2 linked regions of the Pelobacter seleniigenes DSM 18267 genome follow. The protein of the gene in region 2 interacts with the protein of the main gene of each other region in a pairwise test. Links are inferred from orthologs where the notes say so. Each region holds a gene or a part of one and is shown on either strand. Other genes may lie near its edges.

What was found.
Region 1: the proteins of mrdA (region 2) and N909_RS0109260 interact in binary tests that used the Escherichia coli proteins (3 or more experiments, as listed by UniProt). The link is inferred for Pelobacter seleniigenes DSM 18267 from one-to-one orthologs.

The regions. Positions count from the first base shown.
Region 1 is NZ_JOMG01000002.1:1,424,106-1,432,446, reverse strand. The notes cover bases 2,479-5,514. They hold N909_RS0109260 (penicillin-binding protein 1A), read right to left. Parts: upstream 5,180-5,514; coding sequence 2,777-5,179; downstream 2,479-2,776. Other genes in these bases: N909_RS0109265 (substrate-binding domain-containing protein), read right to left, coding at 2,479-2,643. In the rest of the region: N909_RS24565 (hybrid sensor histidine kinase/response regulator), read right to left, coding at 1-1,461; more of N909_RS0109265, read right to left, coding at 1,594-2,478; 7-cyano-7-deazaguanine synthase QueC, read left to right, coding at 5,781-6,458; GTP cyclohydrolase FolE2, read left to right, coding at 6,472-7,251; N909_RS0109240 (TIGR04282 family arsenosugar biosynthesis glycosyltransferase), read left to right, coding at 7,267-7,953; protein TolQ, read left to right, coding at 8,051-8,341. UniProt on the Escherichia coli protein: Cell wall formation. Synthesis of cross-linked peptidoglycan from the lipid intermediates.
Region 2 is NZ_JOMG01000004.1:264,479-267,478, forward strand. It holds mrdA (penicillin-binding protein 2), read left to right. Parts: upstream 1-570; coding sequence 571-2,430; downstream 2,431-3,000. Other genes in the region: mreC (rod shape-determining protein MreC), read left to right, coding at 1-48; mreD (rod shape-determining protein MreD), read left to right, coding at 45-581; rodA (rod shape-determining protein RodA), read left to right, coding at 2,434-3,000. UniProt on the Escherichia coli protein: Catalyzes cross-linking of the peptidoglycan cell wall. Responsible for the determination of the rod shape of the cell. Is probably required for lateral peptidoglycan synthesis and maintenance of the correct diameter during lateral and centripetal growth.

The sequences.
Region 1 (8,341 bases), on a different replicon or contig from region 2:
GAGGATTTTACAGTCGGTTTTCAGAACGCTGAAGGGTTCCCCATGCAGCGGCTGTAATTGGAACTGGTTCCGGTTTGCTTCCCCGATACGACTGGTCGAGGTCTTAGGGAGGCTGGCCTCGGGAAGAAAAAATTGCTTATGTTGCTGATGAACAATCTCTTCCTTGCGGGCTTGCAGCATGGCCAGCGCAGCCGGGTTAAGGTCAACAATTTTATCGCTGGCATAATCGATGATCAGCACCCCTGACTGCACGGAGTTAAAGATAATATTCAGGCGCTGCTGACTTTCCCGTAATACCGCAGCCATCTTTTTGCGCTCTTCGATCTCTTTGCTGAGCAGGTTTTTGGACACCGTAGTTTCTTCAAGGGTGGCAAGCAGATAGTTGATATTCCTGGAGAGCTCCCCCAGCTCATTGCGGGAAAAATCCTTGCACGGGTTTTTGAGCGCCGTTGTGAATAGATGCCCGGAAGACAGCTCGGCGGAGTCAGCGGCTGTTTCCTTATAGCGGTGTATCGCTTGGCTGGTTTCCTTCAACCAGAGATTGAGAGCGCCGACTTTGCGGGTGCCGAGAACCCAGAACAGCAAAACCGCGGTCAGGATCAGCGCGACCAGATTGAGGGCGGTCAGCAGCAACAGTTTGGTCTGGGTCGCAGAGAGCACCTGGTGGCGCTGTTTGAGCTTTTCCTGGATCAGCATCCCCTGTAATTGGCGTTGGTTCTGAAACTGCTGCTGCTGAATCCTGTTGTCGACAAACTGTTTTTCCTGTTGCTTGGCGGCAGTGATGCTGAGCCCGCTACGCTGAGCCCGATCAAAAAAGCTGTAAGCCGCCGAGACATCGAACAGAAAGATATAGACCCCCGCAGAGGCGGGAACCAGGCCGACGATGACATCCTTGCCGGCCAGCTCATCTTCGAACCAATCCGCTGCTCTGTCTTTAAGTGCCTGTTCGACAAAGGACTGGAATGCGGCCGGTGGCTGATGGTCGCCAAGCAGCTCGCTCAGGCGGCTTTGCCCGTCCCAGAAATAAGCGCCGAGGGTATCCACTCCGAACAGGTGTTTGCTCGCAGCCAGAATCCGGGCCGGGCTTTCCCCGGCGGCGGAGAAGGTTGCCACGGCTGCCGGGGCGAGCGTCGCGGCCTGATAGACCGCTGCCCCGCGCAGCTCCGCGCCTTGCCGAATGAATTCTTCCCGGGCTGAGACAGCTTCCTTATCACTCTCGAAGGCAATGATCTGGGCAGTCAGGCGATGGTTCAGATCGCTCAACGTGAGCAGCTTCTGTTCAAGCTGCCTGGTATCGTTTTGAAAAAGCTCCCTGACTTCAGCACCGAGGTGATCAATGAGCGTGAAATTACTGCTGAAGGTATGCACGGTCAGCCCCAGACCGGCGACCAAAAATGGGATGGTGGCCAGGAAGACCTGGAGGATGATATGTTTTTGAAATGTTCGGTACAGCCGCTTCATGGTTTTTGGACACTGTCTATCCCCTCACAGTTCATAACATCGCCCCGCCTGCGCCTTGACTGGCGTGGCCGGGCAGCCTGCCCTTCCCTCCTCTTTCCGGAGAGATTCTTTTTCATTTTCTGCCGCGTGCGGTCAGTCAGCGGCCAGGGCGGTGCCGGTTTGCGCGATACGCCGATAACGCACTCTTTCTTCTGCAGGCATGACAATCAGGTTCAGTTCGGCGAGGTAGCCGTCGGGCCCCCAGGCGGGATCGGAGGTGAATTCAGCCACATAATCCTTAAGTCCGGGCACCTGGGCTAAGTGAGCTTTTTTGATATAAAAATAGAGAGACCGTGCCAACGGATAGGCGCCGGAGACAATATTCGCCGGGCTGGGCAGGACCTGCTCGATGGCAGCACCCTGCAGGTGTTTCCGGTCTCGGGCCAGAAAGTTATAACCGAAAATTCCGAACGCCATGGGCCTGGAATGAAGGGCTTTGACAATCAGTTCGTCACGCTCCCCTGCTTCGATGAACGTCCCATCGTCGCGTATGGTCTCGCAGATTTCGCGGTACTGTTGCTTGTGATGTTTCTTTAACGCCCTGATCCAGGGGATGCTCTGACAGCCTCTCTCCATGGCCAGCTCGGTAAATAGATCGCGGGTCCCCGAGGTCAGCGGCGGACCGAGAACAATAATCTGTTGATCAGGTAAAGACCGATCAAGCTGTTGCCAGCGGGTATAGGGATTGGCGATCAGCCTCCCCTCTTCCCCCTGGACAGGGACCCGGGCGGCCAGAGCCAGAAAAATATCTCGGTTGGAAAGGCTGAATTCCGGAGCGGTATTCAGATTGGCCAGCACAATGCCGCCATAGCCGATTTTGATTTCAACGATATCGGTTACCCCGTGGGTGCGGCAGAGGTCAATTTCCGCGGGTTTGATGCGGCGTGAAGAATTGCTGATATCGGGGAATTCAGGGCCGTTGCCCTGGCAGAAAAGCTGAAAGCCGCCACCGGATCCGGTAGAGGACAGTTGAGGGGAGGGATGACCGGTGTTCTTGGCGAAATTTTCGGATACGGCCCGGGCAAAAGGGAAAACCGTTGAAGAACCAACGATTTGAATCCTGTCCCGCGGCCACCCCGCAGCTGCAGCGCAGAGCGGGGAAAGCGCTATTACCAGCAGCCATAGCAGGATGAATCTGATCATTTGGGCCGGGCTCCCATCCGAAGTCTGTTTGTTGCTTGAGACTGCTATAAACACCTTATTTGTTAGGTGCTTATTAGGACGGGATCATTTTTATCGGCCAATGAATGCAAAGAACTATTTCCGGTCGGCCCGGTCAGAGTGTTCCTTCCATATCGAGGCGGAAGAAGTCCTTTGCTTTAAGCTTCTCGTCGCTGCTCAGCCGGGTCGGAGCGGTCCCGGGAGCAAAGGCTTCGTAATAGGCATGCGGATCGTCTTCCGGAAGCAGCAGCCCGTTCTTCTTGTCAATGGGGTGAAATTCAATGGAATCCGGGACCTCGAAGTTTGCGGCCGGATACTGCTTGTCGGCTTCCTGCATGAACTCGACCCAGGCCGGGGCTGCGGCCCGGGACCCGGTTTCACTCTTGCCGAGCGGTTTTTCCTGGTCGTAGCCAACCCAGGAAACGCAGGCCAACTGAGGGATGAAGCCGATGTACCAGGCATCCTTCAGGTCATTGGTGGTGCCGGTTTTTCCGGCTGACGGCCGACCCAGGGCTTTGGCCCGCCAGCCGGTTCCTTCCTGGACCACGCTCTCCATGATATTGGTAATGAGATAGGCGGTCTCCGGGGAGATCACCCGGTGCGGCGGTTTGCGGATCAGTCGCTGGTCCGCGGCCATGCCGGTGGCAAAGTCCGCCGGATCGATGGATTCAAGGATCCGGCCGTCGCGGTCGCGAATGCGGGTTATGTAGGTCGGCGGGACCAAAACCCCGCCGTTGGCAAAGACCGTGTAGGCGGTCAGCATCTCCAGGGGGGTCACTGCGGTTGAACCGAGGGCCATGGACAGGTCTCGCTGCAAAGGAGTATCGATGCCCAGCTTGGCGATATAATTGGCCGCATAGTTGATCCCGATATCCTCGAGGATCTTGATGGTGACAACGTTGCGTGAATGAGCCAGGGCCTGGCGGAAAGTGGTCGGGCCGTAGAATTTTTCTTCGTAGTTCTTCGGTTTCCACTCCTCCAACTCGCCGGTGTCGATCTTTCTGTTTTCATAGATCAGCGGAGTGTCAAGGATGATGCTGGCCGGGGTGTAGCCGCGGTCCAGGGCGGCGGCGTAAATCAACGGCTTGATGGAGGAGCCGGGCAGACGCTTGGCCTGGATGGCCCGGTTGAACTGGCTTTTTTCAAAGTCGTAGCCGCCGACCATGGCTTTGATCTGACCGCTGAACGGATCGATGGCCACCAGCGCGCCCTGGGCCTGGGGTTCCTGTTCGAGCTTGAGCTTGAGTGGTTTGCTGGTGCTGTCTTCGACCAGAACCTCGATCACCGAACCAATCGGAAACAGGGTCCGCCTTTGCTCGCCGGCATTGCCGAGAGGCTCGACCTGTTCATCAGTCACGCTGATCGGTGCGGCCCATTTACTCTCTTTGACCGAAATCTCTCCCTGCCGGTCGGCAATGCGGCACAGCAACCGGTCACCGTCCAGGCCGCTGACGATAGCTTGGACATAGCTGCCGTCACTCAGCGGTTCTTCCGCGAACTGCTCCACCTGGTCGGCCAGAAAATCCTGCTGTCCGGCGCTATCGAGAACCTCTGTGGCGCCCTGGTAGCCCTGACGTTTATCGTGGTTGCGGAGGTTGTCTTTGACCGCCTTGCGGGCGGCCTCCTGCATGGCCAGGTTGATGCTGGTTTCGACCTGCAGGCCGCCGGTGTAAAGCATCTCTTCACCGAAGCGCTCTTCCAGATAGCGACGGACCTGTTCATTGAAATAAGCCGTGACATCAAGCAGGCTGTTCAGGCGCGGTTTGATGACCACCTTTTCCTGCGCCGCCTGGCGGCTTTCCTCCGGAGTGATATACCCTTCCGCGACCATTCGGCCGAGGACATATTTCTGCCGTTCCATGGCCCGCTCGTAGTGGCGGTAAGGTGAATAGCGGCTGGGGGCCTGCGGTAATCCGGCCAGAATGGCCGATTCGGCCAGGGTCAATTCCTCGACATTTTTATCAAAGTAATTCTCCGCGGCCGCTTCAACGCCGTAAGCACGATGGCCGAGATAGATCTGGTTGAGGTAGAGATAGAGGATTTCTTGCTTGCTCAGGGCCTTTTCCATCCGCCAGGCCAGAATCGCTTCCTTAAACTTGCGGGTGAAGGTCCGTTCCGAAGAGAGCAACAGTTTTTTGGCCACCTGCTGGGTAATGGTGCTGCCGCCCTGGGCGATCCCGCCGGCCTTGAGGTTCTTTAGCGCGGCACGGATAATGGAGACAAAATCGATGCCCGAGTGTTTGAAAAAGCTCGAATCCTCAGCCGCAACAAAGGCCTGGATCAGGGTCTTGGGGATTTTATCAAAAGGCACCAGAATGCGTCGTTCATGGGAGTATTCGGCGATGATGGTGCCATCGTCGGCATGGATGCTGGTGATCAGCGGCGGGTGGTAGTCGGCCAGGGTTTCGACCTTGGGCAGGGTCGACGACACGAAAAAATAGGCGCCGATTAAAAATGCCGCTGCCAATAAGGGGGAGCCGAGGAGGAAGAATAAAACGTATTTAAGGGAGCGCTTCATGGTGGACTATGACCTGCAGAATATGGAAAATTTATGCTTCTCATTTTATGCTGCGAATATCAAGTACTGATAATTGAGCCAGAAATTTATAACATGGCGCTGTCGGCGGAGCAACAGCTAGTGGTGCTTCGCAGCGGAAATTAAGCCCGCTTGCTCGGGGTTCTGGGCAAGATTCCGCAAAAGCTTGACCGCCCTGGCGGGTTCAGCCTATGCTCCGCATTTATTGATTCGCCTCGCCCGGCGGGCGATTAATGGTCTGCCGCGGCCACGAAAGAGGCGGATAAAAGCAATGACTGTCCCGAATGTCTCTCGTTTAAGCAACTTTGCAGTAAACTCGGGACTGTCCCCAGGGTCATCGGGGGCTGTTCCAAGAGTTTGCGAGCCATGAAACTGTCGCGGTTAACACCGCAAAGACCTGGGACAGCCCCCGTGCGGGGACAGTCCCGGTTTTGCTGCCAGCGACTCTTAAACTAGCGCCATTCATGACTGTCCCCAACGTCGTTGATTTTGTAAGGTCAGGGGATGCGCATTGCTCCCGACCACGTTTGAAAAAGTCCGCCCATGGATTTTTTCAACAACCTGTTAGCAGAGGATTGAAGCTATGAAAAAAGCCGTTGTGCTCTACAGTGGTGGACTTGATTCGACAACCTGCATGGCCATTGCCCGTGACGAAGGGTTCGAGGCCTATGCCCTGAGTTTTGCCTATGGTCAGCGCCATACCGTCGAATTGGCAAAGGCCCGTGAATATGCTCCCCGGATCGGCGCCAAAGAGCATCTGGTCGTTGATATCGACCTGCGGAAAATGGGCGGCAGCGCTCTGACCGCGGATATCGAGGTTCCTAAAAGCGGGGTGGTGGAAAACGAGATTCCCATTACCTATGTGCCGGCCCGCAATACCATCTTTCTCTCCTTCGCCCTCGGCTGGGCCGAAGTGCTGGGGGCTTCAGATATCTATATCGGGGTCAACGCTCTTGACTATTCCGGCTACCCCGATTGTCGGCCGGAATTCATCAAGGCCTATGAAGTCATGGCCAATCTGGCGACCAAGGCCGGAGTGGAAGGAAACCCCTATCGCATTCATACCCCGCTGATCGATTTGACCAAGGCGCAGACCATTGAGCGCGGCCTGGCTCTGGGCGTTGATTATGGGTTGACCCATTCCTGCTATGATCCGACTCCGGAGGGCCTCTGCTGTGGACTTTGCGACTCCTGCCGGTTGCGCCTGAAAGGGTTTGCCGAACTCGGTAAAGAGGATCCTGTTGCCTATGTCCGGCGTTGAAAAGGCCCCGACCATGACGCCGATGCCAGATATGCAGCAAAGTCCGGATACCCGCAAGATCGCCATCGACAAGGTCGGCGTCAAGGATATCGGTTATCCGGTGGTGGTGCAGGACAAACACCGGGAACGCCAGCACACCGTGGCGCGGGTCAACATGTATGTCGACCTGCCGGAACAGTTCAAGGGCACCCATATGAGCCGTTTCATCGAGGTGCTGAACCTGTATCACGGTGAAATCAGCGTCGAGAATATCGAGACGATTCTGGGCGAGATGAAACAGCGCCTCGAAGCGGGTCGCGCCCATCTCGAGCTGAGTTTTCCCTACTTTATTGAAAAGCGGGCACCGGTCTCCCAGGCGCGCAGCCTTCTCGAATATCAGTGTCGGATGATCGGAACTTTGGGTGAGAATTATGACTTCATCCTCGAAGCCAGCATTCCGGTCACCTCGCTCTGCCCCTGTTCCAAGGAGATCAGCGAGCGGGGCGCTCACAACCAGCGCAGCATCGTGACCGTGCAGATCCGCTACGACGATCATGTCTGGCTGGAAGATCTGATCGCATGGGTGGAAGACTGTGCCAGCTGCCAGGTCTATGCCCTGCTCAAGCGGGAAGATGAAAAAGCGGTGACCGAGCGTGCTTACGACAACCCGATGTTTGTCGAAGATATGGTGCGGGCGGTGACGGAAAAACTGCGGACCATCGAGCGCATCCGTTGGTTCAAGATCCAGTGCGAGAATTTTGAGTCGATCCATAATCATTCGGCTTACGCCATGATCGAAGGGCAAAATTGCTAGCCTGTGGATAACTTTGTGGACGATGTGGATATCTTGTGGCAAAACCAGGGCAAAAAGGCGCTGTTGGCGGTTTTTGCCAAACAGCCGCTGCCCGGCCAGGTCAAAACCCGCCTCTGTCCACCGCTGAGCATGGCTGAAGCCGCGGCAGTTTATGAACAGAGCCTGACGGAAATTGTCAGTCGGATCGAAAGCCTGCGCCACCGCTTCGACCTGGCGATCTGCTACTCCGGCGCACGGGATTGGTTTGCCGAAACCTTTCCGGGGGTGCAACTGGTCGCGCAACAGGGCGCCGACCTCGGTCAGCGCATGGAGCACGCGCTGGGGGGATTCTTTGCCGCCGGCTATGAGCGGGCCGTGCTGATCGGCAGTGATACCCCTGACCTGCCGCTATCTTTGCTTGAGCAGACCCTGGAACTGCTCGATGAGGTCGAGGTGGTCTACGGCCCGGCCCGGGACGGCGGCTATTACCTGATCGGGGAATCCCACCACTATCCACAACTATTCTCAGAGATTCCCTGGAGTACCGCTGTCGTTTTGCAGGAAAGCCTGAAACGGGCCAAGGCGGTCGGTATTTTTACTGCGCGCTTGCCGGTCCTGGAAGATCTCGATGATCTGGCGGCGCTGAGAAGCCTCCTCAGACGCAGCCCGGCGAGCCGGACCGCCCTTTATTTGCAGCGCGAATTGTCCCGCCATTTCGGGTGATTGCTTGACAGACTCGGACAGGTGCCTGATAATTCGATGGATGTTCTTTTTAACGGGCTGATGATTTTCAGGCCCAGCTCAAAGGAGAAAGCAGTTGCTGGAACTCGTCTTTAACGCAGGCCCGGTGGTTAAACTGGTCCTGCTCATTCTGGTTTATTTTTCCCTCGTTTCCTGGGCAATCATCTTTTACAAGGTCTCCATCATTCAGCGGGCGATCAAGGATTCAGACCGGTTCCTGGATTTCTTCTGGACCAAGAAGCGGTTTGACCTGGTCGGCCAGGGGATCAAGGAATTCAGCAATTCACCTATCGCCAACCTGTTCCGGGAAGGCTACCATGAGATGCTGCAGATGAAGAAGAAGGGGAGCGAGCAAGGTGAATCCCAGGCG
Region 2 (3,000 bases):
TTTTCCCACCTGGAAGAGGTTCTGGTCATCGTGGGGAAAGACCAATGAGACGGTTTCTGCTCTATCTGTTGATCGGGATCTTTTTTGCCCTGTTGCAGAGCAGTGTCCTGCCGCTGTTTTTTGCGCCGAACTGGCGTCCGAACCTGATTCTAATTCTGGTGTTGTTCCTCAGCTTTCACGAAAGCCTGCCTCTGGCTGTCTTTGGCGGGATGTTTTTGGGGGCCATCCAGGACAGCTTCTGCGGTCCCAGTCTCGGCCTCTATGTTTCCGCGGACCTGGCCATCGTCATGCTGACCAAGCTGGTGGCGGAACAGTTGAATGTTGAAAGCCCGCCGCTGTTGCTATTGCTGGTTGCTGCCGGAACCCTGGTGCAGAATGCTTTGCTCGGCTTCTTCCTGACCGCTTTTGCCGACACCGAGCCGGTCATCTCGATTCTGTTGCCAGCGATACCGCAGCAGTTGCTTGCTAACCTGGTGTTTTCTGCGCTGCTGTTGGTTGTTTATCTGCGTCTGTTGAAGTGGTTCGGATACCGGGGCGGTCTGGGCAGTTTGCTGTATCAGGGGAAGCACTATGGGCATTGATCAGAAATGGATCGAGTTGCCCACGGTGCAGCGCCGGTTCCTGTTTTATTCCGTGGCCGCGACCCTGGTTTTTCTGCTCTTGGCGCTAAGGCTCTGGTATCTGCAGGTGATCAGCTATGAGGAACTGCAGGAGCGTTCGGTTCGTAACCGGACCCGGGTGGTGACTCTCAATGCGCCGCGCGGCCCGATTTACGACCGTAATTCCGTATTGCTGGTCGACAATCGCCCCTCCTTCGAAATCTCCGTGATGCGCCAGGATGTTGAAAACCGTGATCTGCTCCTGGAGCGATTGTCAACGCTGCTCGATATCAAGGTCGAGGAATTGCAGGAGCGCTGGGAGCAGGGCCGGAGCTTTCCCATCTATCGACCGGTTACCCTGGCCACCGATGTCAGCCGGGAGGCCATGGAGCGGGTCCAGGAACACAGTGTTGACCTGCCCGGGGTGCTCACCGAAGTTCAACCGATCCGGGATTATCTGGACGGCGGCACCTCCGCTCACCTGATTGGCTACTTAGGGGAAATCACCGAGGATGAGCTCAGGGAAGAGGGGGATACTTATAATTACCGCGGTGGCGATCTGATCGGCAAGACCGCTCTGGAGAAAACCTTTGAACCCTATTTGCGTGGCACCAAGGGACGGCGACTGGTTGAAGTTGATGTGCAGGGCAAGCTGCTGCGTCAGCTGCAGGTTGAACCGCCCAAACCGGGCAACAAGGTTTTCCTGACCATTGATGAAGAATTGCAAAAGGCGGCGGATGAGGCCTTTGGCGATCAGTCCGGGGCTGCTGTTGCGCTGGATGTCAAGACCGGTGATATCCTGGCCATGGTCAGCCGCCCGACCTTTAATCCGGCGCTGTTCGCACGTGGTATCGCTGGCGACGAATGGCGCGCCTTGGCCCAGGACAAACGCCATCCGCTGCAGAACAAGGTCATTGCCGGGCAATACCCGCCTGGTTCGACCTTTAAGATTGTCGTTGCCCTGGCAGCCTTGCATGAGGGGGTGGTCGGGACCAAGCGGACCATTGACTGCAAAGGGGATTTCGAGGTCGGCGGATCCCGGTTCCGCTGCTGGAAAAAACGCGGCCACGGTCCGACGGATCTGAACAAGGCTCTGCGCGAGAGCTGCGATGTGTGGTTTTATCAGGTCGGCCTGGAGTTGGGTATCGATAAATTGTCCAAGGCAGCCAAGGAATTCGGGTTGGGTTCGCCGGTGGGATATCCGCTGCCGGGCGAGCGTCCCGGGGTCATGCCGTCACAAGAATGGAAACAGAAGAACTTTCATAAATCCTGGTACGCCGGGGAAACGGTCATCGCCTCCATCGGGCAGGGCTTTGTCCTGGCCACTCCGCTGCAACTGGCGGTGATGACCGCAGCGGTCGCCAACGGGGGCAAGGTGCTGCAACCCCAAGTGATCCGCAAAGTTGAAGACTGGGACGGAAACATCCTGCTGCAGCCGCAACCCAACGTGGTGCGCCAGCTCGATTATTCCGTGGCCGATATGAAGGCCGTCAGGGATGGCTTGGTCGCGGTGGTCAACAGCCCCCGCGGGACCGGCAAGGCCGCATACCTGGATGACGTTACCGTGGCTGGAAAAACCGGAACCTCTCAGGTTGTCAGGCGCAAGTCGGACGAAGAAGAAGAGGAAGAAATTAATGACGAAGTCCCTTACCGATTTCGCCCCCATGCTCTGTTTGTCGCTTATGCTCCGGCTGAAAACCCGGAGATCGCAGTGGCTGTCGTCGTCGAGCATGGCCAGTCTGGGGGGAAGGCCGCCGGGCCGATCGCCCGCAGTATTATTCAGCGTTACCATGAACTGAAACAGCAAGCCGTTGCAAAGCAGGGAGAGTGATACGTGTTTGATCGTCGCCTGGTCACGAGTTTCGACTGGATCCTGTTGCTGACGGTACTGGCCCTGGCCGGTATCGGCATTGTGAACCTTTACAGCGCGACCGCCAGCTGGCCGGAGGTGTCCACTCCGCTCTATCTGAAACAGGCGATCTGGCTATGCGGGGGGCTGCTGATTTCGCTGTCCCTGTGTCTGTTTGACTACCGCCATCTGCAATATTTTTCGGTCCATTTCTATGTCCTCAGTGTCTGCCTGCTGATTTTCGTTGAAGCCATGGGGCGAACCTCCATGGGCGCGACCCGCTGGATTCATCTGGGTTTTTTCAATCTGCAGCCGAGCGAGGTTATTAAGATTGCGATTATCCTGCTGCTGGCCAAGATTCTGGCGCAGACGGCGACCCCCCTGGGATTCGGGCTGTTTGAACTGTGGAAGCCGGCGCTGTGGATTCTGGTTCCGGTGGTGCTGATTCTGAAACAGCCGGACCTGGGGACGGCCACCATTGTGGTGTTTATTGCCGGAACCATGTTGCTGTTCGCCGGGCTCCGCAAAGGGGCGGTGATTTCCCTGGGGATA